DNA from 2 places in the Desulfitobacterium dehalogenans ATCC 51507 genome. Region 2 is predicted to be linked to the other one. Evidence: riboswitches for the same ligand, from Rfam matches in the RefSeq annotation. Region 2 holds a riboswitch; the other holds the start of a gene.

Region 1 (3,413 bases), 600 kb from region 2:
GGCAGATGGCTTAAAATAATCTTCCAGGTAAGATGAAAGGGCAGGGAGACAGAGCCGGTCATTACACAGATCACAACGGAAAGAAGCAGGAGAAAGGACAGGGCCAAAATCCATGTGATGCCTTTGGGGAAAGTTCTGGAATTCATCTCATGTTGTCCTCCTTAAATTCAAGTCAATAAGTCTCTCCCCATACTGAATACTATATGCCGTATCAAAAATACAAAAGGCTGCGGGTTAGAAAAGATCCGGATAAAGGGCTTTGGCGATCGTCTCCAGGCCGTCAATGATCCGGGGACCGGAGCGGGTAACCATATCACTGTCCAGATCGTAAATACGGTCATGGGCAATAGCATCAATGCCTTGCCAAGCTGGACGGGCTAAGATAGTGGCCTTTACATTATCCATATAGTAAGAGTAGGTGCTCAGGATAACCTGAGGGTTCTTATCAATCACCTGCTCCTCGCTGTATTGTGCCCAGTTTTGGACATCACTGGCGATATTGATTCCCCCCGCTTTGGTGATGAGCTCATTAAGAAAAGTTCCTTCACCGGCGGTAAAAAGGCCCGGATCCACTTCAATCCATACCTTGACCCGGTCGGATTCCTTGATAGTCCCCACTTTATCCGCAATGGCCTGTTCCTTTTCGTTCATTCCTTGGACCACTGTCTGTGCCTGTTTCTGGGTATTGGTGATGTATCCCAGTTTCTCGATGGCTTGATAAGTGCTTTCCAGACTTTGCGGGTTTAAATGAACCACAGGGATACCTAAATTGCGCAGGGAGTTGATAAAGTCTTGGTTATGCATCCCTGTAACAACCAAATCCGGTTTGAGCTGGATGAGCTGTTCCATATTAGGGTTTAAACTATCTGCAAAGACGTATTCCGCTTTCTCCTGGATACCCACCGGGTAATTATCATAGACGGTTAAGCTGATAAGCCTGTCATCCAGGCCCAGAGCACTTAAGATCTCCGTGGAGGGCGGGGCCAGGCAAATAATGCGCAGGGGTTCCTTTTCCAGGGTGGTTGCCACTCCTGTATCGTCTGTGTAAGTTAAAGGGTAACTTGTGGACTGGTTGGTATCTTGTCCAGCCGGTGTTTCGGGAGAAGCCGCACCTTGCTGTGAGGTTGGATTGCAGCCGCTGATCAAAAATAAGGTCACCCCTAGGGTTATGAGCAGGGTGAGCAGTGTCCGTTTTTTTCTATTCATTTGGGTTCTCCTTTCATGTTAGGGTGGCAAGACAAAATAAAAACCTTTTACCGCCAGGATAAAAGGTTTTTGCTGCACTATGTGGACTCTTGCAGCGCCTATTTCCTGTCCTCGAGGAGGGTCGCTGATGATTAGGCAGGTTCCTGACTTGGGAGTGATGACTCACTCGTTTCACAGTGGCGGGACCGTGCCGGAATTGAACCGGCTTCCCTTTTAACTCTATCCAAAAATGGATTGAGAACCTAATCGTACAGTATTGAATTAAGATCATTATAAGGCATTCACCTGACAATGCCAAGATGCACTTAGAGTATGCCTTCATGGCAAATAAAGAATCGTTTTCAGAAATCCCGTGAATACTAATGCAAGGACTCGCATAGAAATCATGACAGGGGGATGTATATTATGCAAGATATAGTAAAGAAAGGTTTATCCTTGGGATTAGGCTTGGCGGTCGTGAGCAAAGAGCAAATCGAGAAGGTCGTGGACGAATTGGTAAAGAAGGGGGAGCTGTCTGCCGGCGAATCCAAGGAATGGATGAATGAGCTGATCCAAAAGGGAGAGGATCAGCAGGATGAAATCTATACCAAGATTAAGGAACAAGTGCAAAAAATCCTGGCAGAACTTAATCTTCCCAGTAAAGCGGACATGGAAAGGCTGGAGAATCGAATCGCTCAATTGGAAAACCAGAAGCCTGGGGAATGAACTTGGGGATAGATTAGGGGTATTAGCATGATTGGAAGAAAAATTCGTCATGTTCATCGGTATAAGGAAGTTGCCACGGTATTGGCCCGTAATGGATTCAGCCTCATCCTGGAAGAGATGGGGCTTATTAATTTTATCTCTTATTCCAGGCGGATGTTGAGGAGAGAAGAAGAGGCGGACTCCCAAACTCTCGGTCAGCGTTTGCGTAAGGCCCTGGAGGAATTAGGGCCTACTTATGTTAAGATTGGGCAGATTGCCAGCACTCGGCCGGATATTATTCCGGATTACCTGATCACTGAACTGGAAAAACTGCAGGATCAGGTTCCCCCCTTTTCCTTTGCCGACGTTCGCCAAATTATTGAAACGGAACTGGGAGCCCTGCCGGAAGATATTTTTCAGCATTTTGAGGAAAAACCGGTGGCGGCTGCCTCTATCGGGCAAGTCCACTATGCTGTTCTCAAAACAGGGGAGAATGTAGCGGTGAAAATCCAGCGCCCTCATATTGCCCGGACCATTGAGACGGATCTGGAAATACTTCTGGACTTGGCTGCTTTGGCGGAAAAGCGCGTGGATTGGGCAGCTCTGTATCATGTAAAGGATATGGTGGAGGAATTCGCTAATTCCTTGCGCAATGAATTGGACTATGAGATTGAAGGAAGCAATGCCGAACGGATGGGGAAGCAATTTCAAGGAGATCCCACGATTCGCATTCCTAAAGTCTATAAAGAGTACTCTAATAAAAAGGTCTTGACTCTGGAATATATTCAAGGGGTAAAACTCAGCCAATTCGAGACTCTTGAAGCGCTGGGTTATGATCGTAAGGTACTAGCGGAAAACCTGATCAAAGCTATGTTTAAACAAATCTTAATCGAGGGTTTTTTTCATGGGGACCCTCATCCGGGAAATATTTTCGTTTTGCCCCAGCAGGTTATTTCCTTGATCGATTTCGGCATGATCGGCAGACTTTCCCCGGATATGAAGGATCATTTCGCTTCCCTGGTCATTGGGATGATGCGGCGGAAGACGGAGGACATGGTGGAGGCCGTGTTTGCTATGGGGATCGTTCCAGAGGATATGGACCCCAAGGCATTGTATCGGGATGTGGATTTATTAAGAGAGAAGTACTTGGATGTTCCTATGAGTGAAGTTGATCTGGGCAATGCCGTCAACGATCTGTTTAAGGTGACCTATAAACACCGGATTATTATTCCCGCCGATCTGGTACTGCTGGGCAAATCCCTTCTAAGCCTGGAAGGCATCGTGGAGCAGCTGGATCCCGAGATCAGTATTATCGATATTGCCGAGCCCTTCGGAGAGCAGCTCCTTAAAGAACGGCTCAATCCAGTCTTTTTCGCCGAGAAAACCTGGAAACATTTTCGGGAATACTCGGATCTTTTATTCAATCTCCCGAAACAAATGAAGGAGATTTTCAGCAGCATTCAGCGGGGCAAAGTACGGGTGGAGATTTATTTACCCGAATTAGCCACTTTCATACGGAAGCT
Region 2 (3,413 bases):
AAAAGGGGTATATTGCGAAAAAGCTCTTCCGGTGCCCCTTGCCATGCAATTTTCCCGCGATTAAGTACAATGACTTCATCGGCTCTTTGCAGGATTTCTTCACTGGAATGTTCAATGACAAGAATCGTCCGCTCACCCTCACGACAGAGATCATCCAAGGTCCGATAGATCTCGAACCGTCCTTCCGGATCCAGCTCGGAGGCCGGTTCATCCATTACCAGTATTTCCGGCTCCAGGGCCAGCACCCCGGCGATCACCAGCCTTTGTTTTTCTCCACCCGATAACTCCGCCGTAGAGCGCTCATCATAGCCGTTCAGCCGAACTTGGGCCAGGGCTTGGGCAACCCTTTGCTGAATCTCCTGCATAGAGATACCGAAATTGCGGGGGCCAAAGGCCACGTCTTCCCCGACGGTTCGCCCGACGATCTGACTTTCTGCATCCTGCAGTACAAGCCCTACCTGCTTGGCCAATTCCTGCACCCGAATCTTATCAGTCTCTTTACCCCCAACGATTACCTCTCCCCGCATCTCACCTTGCAGAAATTGGGGAATCAATCCATTCAGACACAAGCTTAAGGTTGTTTTCCCCGCTCCCGTGGGACCCATCAAAGCAATGAATTTTCCTTTTTTCACTGCCAGGCTGACTTGTTTTAAACTCTCGACTTCTGACCGTGGATAGCGATAAGAGACATCCCTTAATTCAATTACTGGCTTCACCCTAACACCCCTTTAGATCAGTCGGCTTCCTTTAAGTGCCTTATAGGCTAAAGCAGATACCGCAACATTCAATACCGATCCCAATAAAAGAAAAGGCATTAACCCTAAAACAGCACCCATACCGCCTATGGGGAAGACCGAAAAGGCAGCCACCACACCATTGAGGAGGGAGGTTATGATAACAGCGGGAATCAAACCGATTTTCTTATTGACAAGGCGATAAATCAACGCAAAGACAGCCATTTCTATGGCGATGACCAAATGCATAGGAATTCCCAGCGGAAAACCGACCACCGCTGAGGTCAGCAGATGGCCTATGGCAATAACGATACTGCCTTCGAGACCGCCAAAGGCTAAAGCGCTGAAAAAACCCGGAGCAGAATCTAAGGCCACTGTCCCCAGTGGGCTGGGAATTTTAATCAAGGCTCCTACCGCACTCAAGGCGATAAAGACCGCCATGATCGCAATTCGTCTGATATTTTGAGCTGATTTTTGGACCGTTGTTTTCTTTGCCGGCTCAATCATTGTTATTCTCTCCTTCATTTCTTTCATTAATTTGAATCTTTCCGCTAACATTTCTCTTGGATTTTAGTCTTCATTTCCTGTTTGGAGACCTCCACCTCCATCCTCTTCCAATCTGCCAATTTTATGGTTGGGTATCTTGCCAAAATCCCCTAATTCAATATCCTCTGATGCCGTATAAATGAGACAGGTTGAAGGTCCTGCTGATTTATGGATATCAAGTTCACATCGGGAATTTTTAATAAACCGGGCACCAATAGACCTGGCAAGGGCTTCGGCTTCACCCCTTATCCCCTGGGAGCCTACCGGAATAATGTCGTACACTCCAGGGACACTAAGCAATTTAACGACATGTACCCCCTGCAGAATGTCCGGATCTTCCGGGTTAGCCGCCTCAGTTCCCACTTTAGGAAGTCCCAGGCAAAACAGGCTATTGCCCGGCTTGGATCTACCAATGCGAAGTTTATCTTGATCGCAAAGCCCGATGGCCGTGATTCCTAAGCCCGTTTGTTTTGTAGGCATATTCTTTTCTGTGCTGATAGCCGTAGGCAGGGACATCAGGTTCAAAGCCCTTAGCTCTTCTCTCACCCCCTTCATTATTTCTTCCCCTGCGGGTATGGGGTCATTGGCAATGGCAATGCTCATCATCTGGGGAACCGCTCCAACTGCGAGTACTTCCATTAAGGCTACCCGGGCCGTCAACCTGCCGGTAATCCTCCAGGGAACTTTGACCACATCCAGCTCTTTCTCACCAATAGCACCGCATGAGTCGCAAGCTGCGACAAGGTATTGCGTATCATTCAAAGAAACCACCTCAACATCTCTTCCCTGATACCCCAATCCATTCAACTCTCCTCTCCAAATAGTTTTTCTGCAAAAATAAAAAGTCCATAGCCACCTCGCTTTTCCTTTCAGACAAAGCAAAATGACCATGAACTTTACCAAACTTCATGTGTTCCCGGCTCCAGGCAGGTCTCCTGACTTCGAGTCATTGTCTCATTGCTGCCTTCCCAGTTACCCAGTGGCATCCAACGCTGAGACTCCTCTTTACAGTGGCGGGTCCGTCCGGGAATTGCACCCGGTTCCCTATTCTCCCTTCTTGGCGAAGGGCACCTGAAATCCTTAAATTGTTAAAACCTACTAAATTCAGTTTAGCCGAAAATGTTATAATGTCAAGTCAAAATCTTTTCTATTCCAAAAAGCTGGATGCATTAAGTTTTACAGCATGATAATCTATTAAGAAGGAGGGATTTTGGTGAAAGCGAAAATTTCAATTCTGGCTTTACTATTTATATTGATTTTTAGTTCCCCCACACTGGCCATGGAGAATTTACCTGATGACGTTCTAAATGCTTTTGAATTCGATGTAAAGAGTTTTCAAAAGCAGATGATAGAAGAAAGTGATGTTTCACACCATTTGACAGCGTCCGAAGCTATGAAAGTAAGCGATAAGGGGTATAGGGTGCACAGAATTAATGTTCATAAAATCCGAAAGGCTCAAACTATCGATTTATATGATGCTTTAACAGAATCGAATACCTGGCACATACCTGTTTCGGATAGAATTACCTACATTGTGGAGAAAGCAGGCGGAGCTTACAAGTTGATAGGTTCTGGCGTAAGAGAAGAAAAGTATGCTATCGATTATGTGCGCTTTGAGCACATTGCCTCATTAAATGGATTGAAGGATCTGAAGTATATCGATGAACCGGTTCTCCATCTTAGCGGTTTGATCGGCAAAACTTCCAACGGCAGCCAATTCTTATCTTTTAGCGACAACGACGCTTATAAGCTGGAAAAAGGTCAACTCAAAGACACTAAAGAATTGATGGATGAAATCAAATTAAAGGCAAATGAAGCAAAAACTTTTGGTTTTGGCGGATCTGGCGGACTCGGCACTCAAGCAGGACCTCTCTTTCTTATGGGAAGCATTGGCTTAATCATAGGAATCTTTTTATTCAGAAGATTAAGATTCCAAAAATAAAGAGTTTATTCTATCTTCTAAACTAATCAAGGCCGAAGGATTGTTCCTATTGAAACAATCCTCCGGCCTTATCCATCTGCTTCTGAACTTTATACTCTATAAGCCGGCTTGCTCCCGCAGCGCATCTACCTTATCGGTCTTTTCCCAAGGCAGGTCCAGATCGGTACGGCCAAAATGGCCATAGGCAGCCG

What was found. A riboswitch is a leader RNA that binds a small molecule or an ion and turns the genes downstream of it on or off. The one in region 2 is predicted to bind cobalamin.
Region 1: another riboswitch for cobalamin. It lies ahead of DESDE_RS13185 (ABC transporter substrate-binding protein); the one in region 2 lies ahead of DESDE_RS16195 (AIR synthase related protein).

The regions. Positions count from the first base shown of each region.
Region 1 is NC_018017.1:2,735,581-2,738,993, reverse strand. It holds gene DESDE_RS13190 (FecCD family ABC transporter permease) at 1-146, opposite strand, end outside; gene DESDE_RS13185 (ABC transporter substrate-binding protein) at 235-1,206, opposite strand; cobalamin riboswitch at 1,324-1,467, opposite strand; gene DESDE_RS13180 (phasin family protein) at 1,612-1,911, shown strand; gene DESDE_RS13175 (ABC1 kinase family protein) at 1,939-3,413, shown strand, end outside.
Region 2 is NC_018017.1:3,330,690-3,334,102, forward strand. It holds gene DESDE_RS16185 (ABC transporter ATP-binding protein) at 1-716, opposite strand, end outside; gene DESDE_RS16190 (ECF transporter S component) at 729-1,241, opposite strand; gene DESDE_RS16195 (AIR synthase related protein) at 1,305-2,078, opposite strand; cobalamin riboswitch at 2,189-2,370, opposite strand; gene DESDE_RS16200 (hypothetical protein) at 2,494-3,222, shown strand; gene metK (methionine adenosyltransferase) at 3,319-3,413, opposite strand, start outside.